Regions from separate parts of the Arthrobacter sp. TmT3-37 genome, predicted to be linked through region 1. Evidence: riboswitches for the same ligand, from Rfam matches in the RefSeq annotation. Region 1 holds a riboswitch; each other region holds the start of a gene.
The links. Region 1 has a riboswitch for thiamine pyrophosphate ahead of ACX80U_RS07950 (ECF transporter S component). Riboswitches for the same ligand answer to the same signal wherever they lie in the genome.

Region 1 (3,266 bases):
GGCGCCGGGTACGGGCCCTCCCAGGGGCGGCCGCCGGCCCGGGACCCAGACGCCGGCGCGTGCCAGCCCGGCACGCGTGGCCTCGTGCCCCAGGATGTCCGCGGGGGAACCGTCGGCGAGGACGCCTCCCCCGGCGTCGAGCACGATCACGCGGTCCACCACATCGGCCCAGACCGCCACGCGGTGCTCGACGACGACGAGCGTGGCACCGGTGCGCTCCAGGACGCGGACGACGGCGTCCCGCACCTCGAGGACGCCGTCGGGGTCGAGGTTCGCGGTGGGTTCGTCGAGCAGGAGCAGCCCGGGCTCCATCGCGAGGACGGACGCGAGCGCGAGGCGCTGCTTCTGCCCCCCGGACAGCGCGGTGGTGGGGTGGTCGAGCGGGAGGTCGAGGCCGACGTCGTCGAGCGCCCTGCCGACGCGCTGCCAGATCTCCTCGCGGGGCACGGCGAGGTTCTCGGCGGCGAAGGCCACCTCGTCGCCGACGCGGGCGAGCACCACCTGCGTCTCGGGGTCCTGGAGCACCAGCCCAGCCCTCCCCCGCGCCGCGGCCGGGGGGACGCCGTCGAGCAGGAGTCCGCCCTCCTGTTCGCCCTCGTCCTGCGCGCCGAGCACCCCGGCGAGTCCGTGCAGCACGGTCGACTTGCCCGCCCCGGACGCCCCGAGGAGCAGCACGCGCTCTCCCGGCCCGATGTCGAGGTCGAGGTGGCGTGCCGCGAAGGCCTTCCGGCCCGCGTGGCGCCAGCCCCAGCCGCGGGCGCTGACCTGCACGGCCCCCGCGGCCGGTGGGTGTGCTGCCGTCACACGTCCGCCGAGCGGCCCGCGGCGAAGGAGGACAGCGCACCCGTCCTCGCGAGGCCCCGCATGGCCAGCCACGAGAGCAGGCCCGCGATGACGACGCCGGAGATGGCCGCGAACACGGTGTAGAGGAGCTTGAACTCGAAGGTCCAGAGCGCGTTGTAGAGGATGTTCTCGCTGATCGCGAGGGCGAGGCCCGCGCCGAGGCCGGCCAGCAACGCGACCGGCAGGTTCCACTTCCGGTACAGGAAGAGCAGGAAGACCAGTTCGGCGCCGGCTCCCTGGATCGCTCCGGAGACGAGGACGCCCACGCCCCACTGCGTGCCGATCAGGGCGGACACAGCCGCCGCGAGCATCTCGCAGTAGAGGGCGGCACCGGGCTTGCGGATGATCAGTCCCCCGAGGACGCCGGCGATCAGCCAGCCCCCGGAGTAGAGGCCCGCCAGGGGCGGGAAACCGGCCGTCAGCAGGCTGATGCCGGAGTATCCCGCGGACCAGGCGAAGAACAGGACGCCGACGGCGACGGCGATGACCGAGGCCACCACGATGTCGACGACGCGCCACTGGCGGGTGCGCCCGGAGGTGGTCTTGAGGGCGGTGGATGATGCCATGGTGAATCCTCCTGAGGTACAGGAGGGGATAGTGCCGGGGCCGCCGGAGCAGCGCCGTGCACTCTGAGAACTCGACTCCCTTCGCCGGTACTAGCCGGATCAGGTTCGAGGGTCTGCGGCGGTCCGCACTCTCAGCGCCCGTCCCCGCAGCATGCTGCGGATCGGCGCTCCCCTGTCGCTTGTTGGTTGAGCGCTACCGATCCTACACCGGTGGACCGCGACGCCGGGCTCGGCCCCGCACCTCCGGAACCGCTTGCGGGCCGGATCGTCCCTGCGGCGGGGTACGCACCGCCGCTAGGCTAGGCGCAGGAGTATCGGACAAGAAGGAGAGACCATGAACGTACTGTTCAAGCTGCTCGGCGCAGGAATGAGTGTCGGCGCCGGCTATGTGGGGACCAAGCTCGTCGACTTCCTCTGGGAGAGGATCACGGGCGAAGCGCCGCCGAAGAGCAAGGACGGCCTGGAGAACACGCTGCGCTCGGCCCTCGTCTTCGCGATCATCTCGGGTGCGGTCAGCACCACCATCCAGGTGCTGACGAACCGTTCCACGCAGAAGGCCATCGACCGGTTCGCGAAGAGCCGCGACCTGACCTGAGCAGCCCCGTGGGGATCGAGGGGCACCCTCCGGGGTGCCCCTCGTCGTTCCCGGGTTCAGTCGGCCCCGTCGGTCCGCTGCTCCTGTGCGACCGTCTGCAGAATGCGGTGCAGGTTCATGCCGATCGCGGCCGCAGCACCGAAGGGGACCTCCTTCGACGAGGTCTCGTACGCGCTGATCTCGAGGTCCTTCAGGCTCCGCTCGGCGACCTGCAGCGCCTCGGCGTCGAGGTCCTCCACCGTCCACAGGTCCAGGACGTCGCCGACGGCGGTGAACGCCTGCTGCAGGGGCGGCCGGACCGCGGCGGGCAGGGGGTGCTCACGGGAGGTCCCATGGAGCGCGTCCTGCAGCATGTTGGTGATGTTCAGCGTGTGGATCGCCACGGTCTCGAGGACCTCGACGTGCCGGTGGTCGCGGCGGGCGTCGTGCGGGTGGAAGCGCCGCCGGAGATTGCCCTTCCTGCTCTCGTCCGCGAACTGCAGGGCCTCGCGGGCATTCCGTGCCGTGGCGGTGAGGTCGTCCCGCCGTTCGGGCCAGCGCGGGTCGTCCGCCGGCCAGTCCTCCTGCAGGGCCTCGCCCATCTCCTGGAGCTGACGTGCAGCCGTCCTGCGGAGCCGGCTCATCTGCCCCACCGCGTCGTTCAGGTTGAGCGGCGGCAGGATCAGCGCGCTGACGGCGACGCCCACGCCCACGCCCACGACGGTCTGCACGAAGTAGCCCAGCGAGTACCCCAGGTTCTCGTTGCCGATGACCAGGACGAACAGCCCGGCGGACGCGATCCCCGAGCCGCCGCCCGCAGTCCTCTTCAGGGGGCCGGCGAGAAGCACGCCCGCTCCGACGACGAAGGCGATCGTCAGCCAGTTGGGGTCTCCCGCCCAGACCGCGATGTGAGCCAGGACGATCCCGATCGTGAGTCCGGCGACCGTCTGCAGACCTGACTTGAGCGTTCCCGCGACCGTCGGGTACATCGCCAGCAGGGCGCCCAGCGGAGCATAGTACGGATACCGGGAGGCCTCTCCCGGGATGGCGAGCGCGAAGGTCCAGGCAAGGGCGGCCGCGAGGGCGGCCTTGCCCGCGAGGAGGAGGTGGGGATCGACCACGGCGGCGCGCAGCCGCTCCTTCAGGTCGTCGTCGAGACGGGCTGCGAGGACGCCACGGCCGCGGAGGATCCTGTTCTTGGCCATCCCAGCAGTATGACATCCCCCCTTGTGCACACCCCGGGACGACGAAGGACCGCCCCCTGCGGGACGGTCCTCACGTAT
Region 2 (3,266 bases), on a different contig from region 1:
ACCAGGAGCGGGACGGGTCCGCCGGTGTCCAGCGACTCCGGCACGAACACGATCGGGTCACGCATGGTCGCGATACCGAGGGCATGGACCCCCGTTCTGGTCCCGCTGCCGGATTCCGACGTTCCCGGGCGCGCGGCCAGGAGGGCGGGATGCGGCGCCGCCTCGTCGGGCTGTCTGCGGTTCATGGGTCCTCCGTCGCACGCCGTCTCCGCGACGAGGAGCGGCGCGGCCAGCGCGCCGGCAAGCACGGTCCTCCTCGTCGCCACATCCGGATTCTAGGTCCCGGTGGTCCCTACTCTCCCGGTTGCCGTTGCGCCCGGACTCGGCTATCGGCTCCGCCATCCCGTGGGGGCACGCCATGCTTCAGCCAGGTCCCTGGTGGAAGCGGCGGGGTCGGCCGCCGCGCAGATGGCGGACACCACCGCCATTCCCGCCGCCCCGGCACCCCGCAGCGCGGCTGCGTCCGCGGTGGTGATCCCGCCGATCGCCACACAGGGCAGGTCGGCGCCGGCGGCCAGCGTCGCGAACCCCTCGACGCCGAGCGGCGCCGGATGGTCCGGTTTCGTGGCGGTGGCGTGCACCGCTCCGATGCCGAGGTAGTCCACCGTGCCGGCGGGCAGGGCGTGCGCGGCGGCGACCTGCCCGGGTGTCGCCGCGCTCAGTCCGACGACGGCATCGACGCCGACGATGCGCCGCACCACGCCCGGTGGCAGGTCGGACTGGCCCACGTGCACGCCGTCGACGCGCGCCCCGAGCTCTCGCGCCGCGAGGTAGACGTCCACCCGGTCGTCGACCAGGACCGGCACCCGACCCTCGGCGGCGCGGGCCACCGCGGTGACGAGCGACACGAGGTCCCGCCCGCCCGCGTGCTTGTCCCGGACCTGCACGCAGGTGACACCGGCGGCGACGGCCGCCGCGACCACGTCGGTGACGGCCCGGGGCGCGCACAGGGCCGTGTCCGTCACGAGGTAGAGCGGCAGGTACTGCGCCGTAGCAGGCCGGGGCATCAGTCGCTCCCGGACAGGCGCAGGCCACGGCGGACATCCGACGGCGTGACGTCGGCGAGCGCATCGAGGAAGCGCGGGGCGAACGTGCCGGGACCTGCCGCCCCGGCCGCGGCACGCTCCGCGGCGAGGGTGTACACGCCGGTCGCCGCTGTGGCCGCGAGCAGTGCATCCGGGGTGAGGGACGCGAAGGCTGCCATCACGGCTCCGAGCGCGCAGCCTCCACCGGTCACGCGCGTCAGGAGCGGGTTGCCGTTGGCGATCCGGACGACGGGCCCGTGCGCCGGCACGACGGCGTCGACGGCCCCCGACACGGCGACGACCGAGCCGTGGCGGATCGCCAGCAGGCGCGCCGCGTCCAGCGCGTCGTCGGGACCGTCCACGGAGTCGACGCCGCGCCCGCCGCCTCCCGTGCCGGCCAGCGCGATGATCTCCGAGGGGTTGCCGCGGATGATCGTCGGCCGGATCGCGACGAGGTCCTGTGCCGTCCGGGTCCGGACCGCGAGGAATCCCACCGCGACGGGGTCCAGGACCCACGGGGTCCCCGCGGCGGACGCCGCCTCCGCCGCCTCGCGCATGGCGACGCACTGGGCCGGGGTCGGTGTGCCGAGATTGACCAGGACCCCCGAGGCTACCGGCGCGAACTGGCCGGCCTCCTCCGGGATGTCCACCATCGCCGGCGTCGCGCCCACGGCGAGCAGCACGTTCGCTGTGACATTCGTGACCACGGCGTTGGTGATGCACTGCACCAGCGGCACGGCGTCGCGCAGTGCGGCGAGCAGCGCGGCACACGCCTCGGCCGTCACCTGCGGGTCGGCGCCCCGGAGGCTCTCGGGCGGTGTTCCGAGGGGTGTTCCGAGGGGTGCTTCGAGGGGTGCTTCGAGTGGTTCGAGGGTCGGTTCCGACATGTGCTGCCTTTCGCTTGCCACGGCGGAAGGACGGCCGGACGTCGGACCGGCAGGACATCCCTTCGCCAGTATGAGCTGGATCAGGTTCGACGGGTCTCATCTCAGCCCCGGAAAGGGACACCCCGTGTCGCTGCTCGAACGATAGCGGCTGGCTGCCGGAGCGTCCAGCCCTGCGGGCGCCCCGGTCAGCGGCCGCCCTGGATGCGGCGGCTGCGCTGCTCGATGCCGGGGCCACCGTACGGGTAGTCGCTGAAGGTGGGGGCACTGACCTCGCCGAGGCGGCCGAGGTCGCTGGGCGACAGCTCGAGGTCGGACGACGCCAGGTTGTCCGCCAGCTGTTCCCGGGTGCGGGCACCGAGGATCACCGAGGTCACCCCCGGTTGCGCGGCGACCCAGGCGAGAGCCACGTGGGAGGCGTTGACGCTCCGCTCCGCGGCGATCTCCGTGACCGTGTCGATGATCCGCCAGGTCCTGTCCTGGGCGTTGCGCTTCTCCCAGGCCTCCATGCCGCGCTGGGGGTTCTCGCCGAGGCGGGTGGCCCCGGTCGGCTCGGTGTCACGGGAGTACTTGCCGGTCAGCCAGCCGCCACCGAGGGGCGACCACGGCAGCATGCCCATGCCCGCGTCGAGGACCGCGGGCACGATCTCGGCCTCGATCTCCCGCACGAGCAGCGAGTACTGGGGCTGCAGCGTCACCGGCAGCGAGTAGCCGCGCTGGCGGGCGAGCATGACGGCCTTCGTCAGCTGCCAGCCGGTGTAGTTCGAGAAGCCGTAGTACCCGATCTTGCCCTGGACGACCGCCTCGTCGAGGAAGCCGAGCGTCTCCTCGAGCGGCGTCAGCGGATCCCACGAGTGCACCTGGTACAGGTCGATGTGGTCGACGCCGAGCCGCGTGAGCGAGGCGTCGAGCGCCCGGCGGAGGTGCCGTCTGGACAGCCCGAGGTCGTTGACGTCGTCGCCCATGGGGAACCGGCCCTTGGACGCGAGCACCATGCGGTCGCGCTCCGTCGGGTTCCTGGCGAGCCACCGACCGATGATCTCCTCGGACGCCCCCGCCGTGTACACGTCCGCGGTGTCGATCAGGTTGCCGCCGGCCGCTGCGTAGTCGGCGAGGATGGCATGGGAGGTGGACTCGTCCGACTCCGCTCCGAAGGTCATCGTGCCGAGGGCGAGGTGAGAGACCGACGTGCCGCTGTTGCCGAGTTTCCGGTATTCCATGGGGTTCTCCTTCGTTCGGGCGCCGGGCGGCGCCGTGGATCGGGCGGGTGGATCGGGTAGGTCGCGCAGTACTGCTGGCGCACCGCAAGGGGACGCCGTCGATCGGACGGCGCCCCTGTGCGGAGTGCTCAGTCGGT
Region 3 (3,266 bases), on a different contig from region 1:
GGCGGCAATCCTGGGGTTGCTCGTCGTGCGGGACCCGCACTGGTGCCTTCGACGTCGCCGCCCGGAGGCCGCTCGTGTCTGCTGGACATCCCAGTCTGCGAATCCTGCGCAGTTGCCGCCGGACATGCCGGTTGACAGGCAAGTGCACCGAGGGTTCAGATTACGCCAGTACAGCGCCCTCCCGCAAATCAGCGGGCGCTCGGCGCGCGGCAGCGCGGGCCCTCGGGGCGTCGAAGAAGTCCCGTTCATAGGCGGCGGACCAGCGGAAGGCCGCAAGCATCGCCGTGCGTTCGACCGGGGACGCCCGTCGGTGCGCGCCGTCGGCGATCTGCTTGGCGCGCGCGGTGGCCTCCGCGAAGCCGGGGTCGGCGTAGGTCGCGATCCATGCGGCGTAGGGATGCGGACCGGACGGGCCGTGGCCTCCGGGTCCTCCCTGCGGTCTCTCCTGCACCCTCTCCTGCACGTGGTCGCCGACCGCTGCGTAGAGCCAGAAGCACGGCAGGACGGCGGCGACGAGTTCCGCGTACGATCCCCGCCCGGCGACGGCCCGGAGGTGGTCGCAGTAGGCGCGGGTGACGGGACCCGCATCGCCCTCCCCTGCCCGGATGCCGGTCTTCCCCGACAGCCAGGTCCGGTGCAGCTCCGCCTCGGTCTGCAGGCACGACGTCGCCGCGGACAGCCAGAACAGCTGCTCGTCCTCGGCCGGCGCCATGGCGGCGGCACGGGCCAGGACGGCGGAGTAGTCGCGGAGGTACAGCGCGTCCTGCTGCAGGTAGTAGGCGAAGTCGGTCGCGGGAAGGTCCCCCTCCATCAGCGCGGTGAGGAAGGGCAGCTCCAGGAGGTTCCTGCGCAGTTCCCCGATGTCGCGCCAGGCGAGCTCCGTGAAGCGCTGGTGCGCGCGAGGATCAGGTCCGGCGTGGAAGTGGTGCACCGGTCCGCTGCCTGCTCCCACGTCCAGCAGGTCGGCGCCCTGCAGTGCCCCTTCGAGCCAGGACTTTGCCTCCCGCACCGCCGTGGGCCAGTCGCCGGTCACGGCGAACCGCGTGGCGATCGCGGACGACAGCGAGCAGCCCGTACCGTGCGTGTTCTCGGTCGGCACCCGGCAGCCGTCGAGGACCACGGTGTCCGGGCCGCCCGTTGCGTCCTGCGGGGCGGGAATGAGGGCGTCCGGGCATCGTTCGCCGGGCAGGTGCCCGCCCTTCACCAGCACCCGGGTGCCGAGCCGGACCGCGAGGACCCTCCCCTGCTCGAGCGCTGCGGACCAGGAGGCGGCAGGATCCGCTCCGACGAGGACGGCGAGCTCCGCGATGTTCGGGGTCACCAGCGACGCACGCCGGGCGAGGTCGACGACGGCGCGTACCGCGTCGTCGTCGAGCAGCCGCGCACCGCTGGTGGCGACCATGACCGGATCGAGCACGACGACCGGCGGGCGGGCGTGGTCGAGCCATGCGCCGACGCAGCGCGCCACGGCGGCGGACCCGAGCATCCCGATCTTCACGGCGTCGATGCGCACGTCCTCGGCGATGGCGTCGAGTTGCTGCCGGAGGAAGTCCGTGGGCGGGGTGTGCACCGCGGTCACGCCGCGGGTGTTCTGCGCCGTCAAGGCGGTCACCACGGCCATCGCGTACCCGCCCGTGGCGCTGATGCTCTTGATGTCCGCCTGGATCCCGGCGCCGCCGCTCGGATCCGAGCCGGCGATGCTCAGGATGTTGGGGATCCCGGAGATCGGATCGCACGCTGTTCGGGCAGTGTCCATGACTGACATCCCTCCGCTAGGCACGGGCGCGAGGCCCACTAGATCAGGTTCGACGGGTGTGATCTCAGCCCTGCATCCGGCAGGGCACCCCGTGTCACCGACCAGCCTATAGCAGCCGGGCGCCCATGGACGGGACACGCGAAGGCCGGAGCCCCTGGGGACTCCGGCCTTCGCGTGCCTGCCGATCCGTCGTACGTGGAGCTGCTACAGCTCCGACGCCGGCACGCCGACGCCGAAGATCAGCGGCTCCGCACCGGACGGCTCCGGCTTCCGCGCGATCGGCCCGGCCTTGGCGACGTGCCGCGTCCCGGAGGGCTCGGCGGCGCTCTCGGCACCCTGGGTCTCGATGGCGGTGTCCGCAGCGCCCTGCGCGCTGCGGGCGACCCGGCGTCGCGGCCTGGACCGGCGCACCGGCGCCTCGGGCGCGGGAACGACGACGGGAGGCGCGGCGCTGGTCGCGGGGACCGCCCGGACGTCGGCGGCCTCCTCGCGATCGCCGTCTGCCGCGGCGCCGTCGCCAGCGGCCGCGACGTCGACGGCCGGGACATCGTCCACATCGGCGGGCCGGCGGTTGAAGGCCTCGCTCAGGCTGTCCAGCGTCAGGCGCGTCGCGGGCGCCTCCTGGGCCTCCTCGACGGCCGGCCGACGGCTCTCCGCCCGTGGCAGGGTCACTGTCTCGCCGTTGATCGTCAGCACGGCTTCCGTGACCTGGACGTCGGCGTCGGCAGGGGTCTGCTCCGCGTGCTCCTCGTGGGCGTGGTGCGTGGCGGCCGCGATGCTGGCGAGGGCAGCCCGGGCCGCTTCGGCCTTCGCCGCGCGGTCAGGGGTCTCGGCCACGGGGGCCGGGGGCAGTGCGATGCCCTCGTCCTGCTGGTTGCCGCGTCCCCGGTTGCGCTTGCGCTCGCTCCGGGAAGGCTTGTCCTGGCGCAGCTGCTGCTGGTTGTCGGGCGCAGGCACGGAACGGCGGTGCTCCACGGGCTCCATGTGGGTGACGACGCCGCGGCCCGCACAGTGCTCGCAGTCCTCGCCGAAGACCTCGAGCAGGCCCGTGCCCATGCGCTTGCGCGTCATCTGGACGAGCCCCAGCGAGGTCACCTCGGCGACCTGGTGCTTGGTCCTGTCACGGCCGAGGCATTCGACGAGACGGCGCAGCACGAGGTCGCGGTTCGCCTCGAGCACCATGTCGATGAAGTCGATCACGATGATCCCGCCGATGTCGCGGAGCCGCAGCTGGCGCACGACCTCCTCGGCCGCCTCGAGGTTGTTCTTCGTGACGGTCTCCTCGAGGTTGCCGCCGCTGCCGGTGAACTTGCCCGTGTTGACGTCGACCACGGTCATCGCCTCGGTCCGGTCGATCACGAGCGAGCCGCCCGACGCCAGGAACACCTTGCGCTCCAGGGCCTTCGAGATCTGCTCGTCGATGCGCGAGGCGGCGAAGATGTCCTCGTCGCCCGTCCACTTCTCGAGCCTGCCGACGAGGTCCGGCGCCACGTACATGACGTAGGCCTCG

Region 2: it holds a riboswitch for thiamine pyrophosphate, as region 1 does, so the genes downstream of both, thiM (hydroxyethylthiazole kinase) here and ACX80U_RS07950 (ECF transporter S component) in region 1, are expected to answer to the same signal.
Region 3: it holds a riboswitch for thiamine pyrophosphate, as region 1 does, so the genes downstream of both, thiD (bifunctional hydroxymethylpyrimidine kinase/phosphomethylpyrimidine kinase) here and ACX80U_RS07950 (ECF transporter S component) in region 1, are expected to answer to the same signal.

What each region holds. Positions count from the first base shown of each region.
Region 1 is NZ_JBTNDU010000004.1:186,178-189,443, reverse strand. Features, by position in the region: gene ACX80U_RS07955 (ABC transporter ATP-binding protein) at 1-804, opposite strand, end outside; gene ACX80U_RS07950 (ECF transporter S component) at 801-1,409, opposite strand; TPP riboswitch at 1,469-1,593, opposite strand; gene ACX80U_RS07945 (DUF4235 domain-containing protein) at 1,744-2,004, shown strand; gene ACX80U_RS07940 (FUSC family protein) at 2,061-3,188, opposite strand.
Region 2 is NZ_JBTNDU010000003.1:246,520-249,785, reverse strand. Features, by position in the region: gene ACX80U_RS06205 (alpha/beta hydrolase) at 1-266, opposite strand, end outside; gene thiE (thiamine phosphate synthase) at 327-1,007, opposite strand; gene thiM (hydroxyethylthiazole kinase) at 1,007-1,912, opposite strand; TPP riboswitch at 1,953-2,047, opposite strand; gene ACX80U_RS06190 (aldo/keto reductase) at 2,098-3,129, opposite strand; gene ACX80U_RS06185 (DUF427 domain-containing protein) at 3,258-3,266, opposite strand, start outside.
Region 3 is NZ_JBTNDU010000003.1:150,714-153,979, reverse strand. Features, by position in the region: gene thiD (bifunctional hydroxymethylpyrimidine kinase/phosphomethylpyrimidine kinase) at 161-1,756, opposite strand; TPP riboswitch at 1,748-1,858, opposite strand; gene ACX80U_RS05645 (Rne/Rng family ribonuclease) at 1,961-3,266, opposite strand, start outside.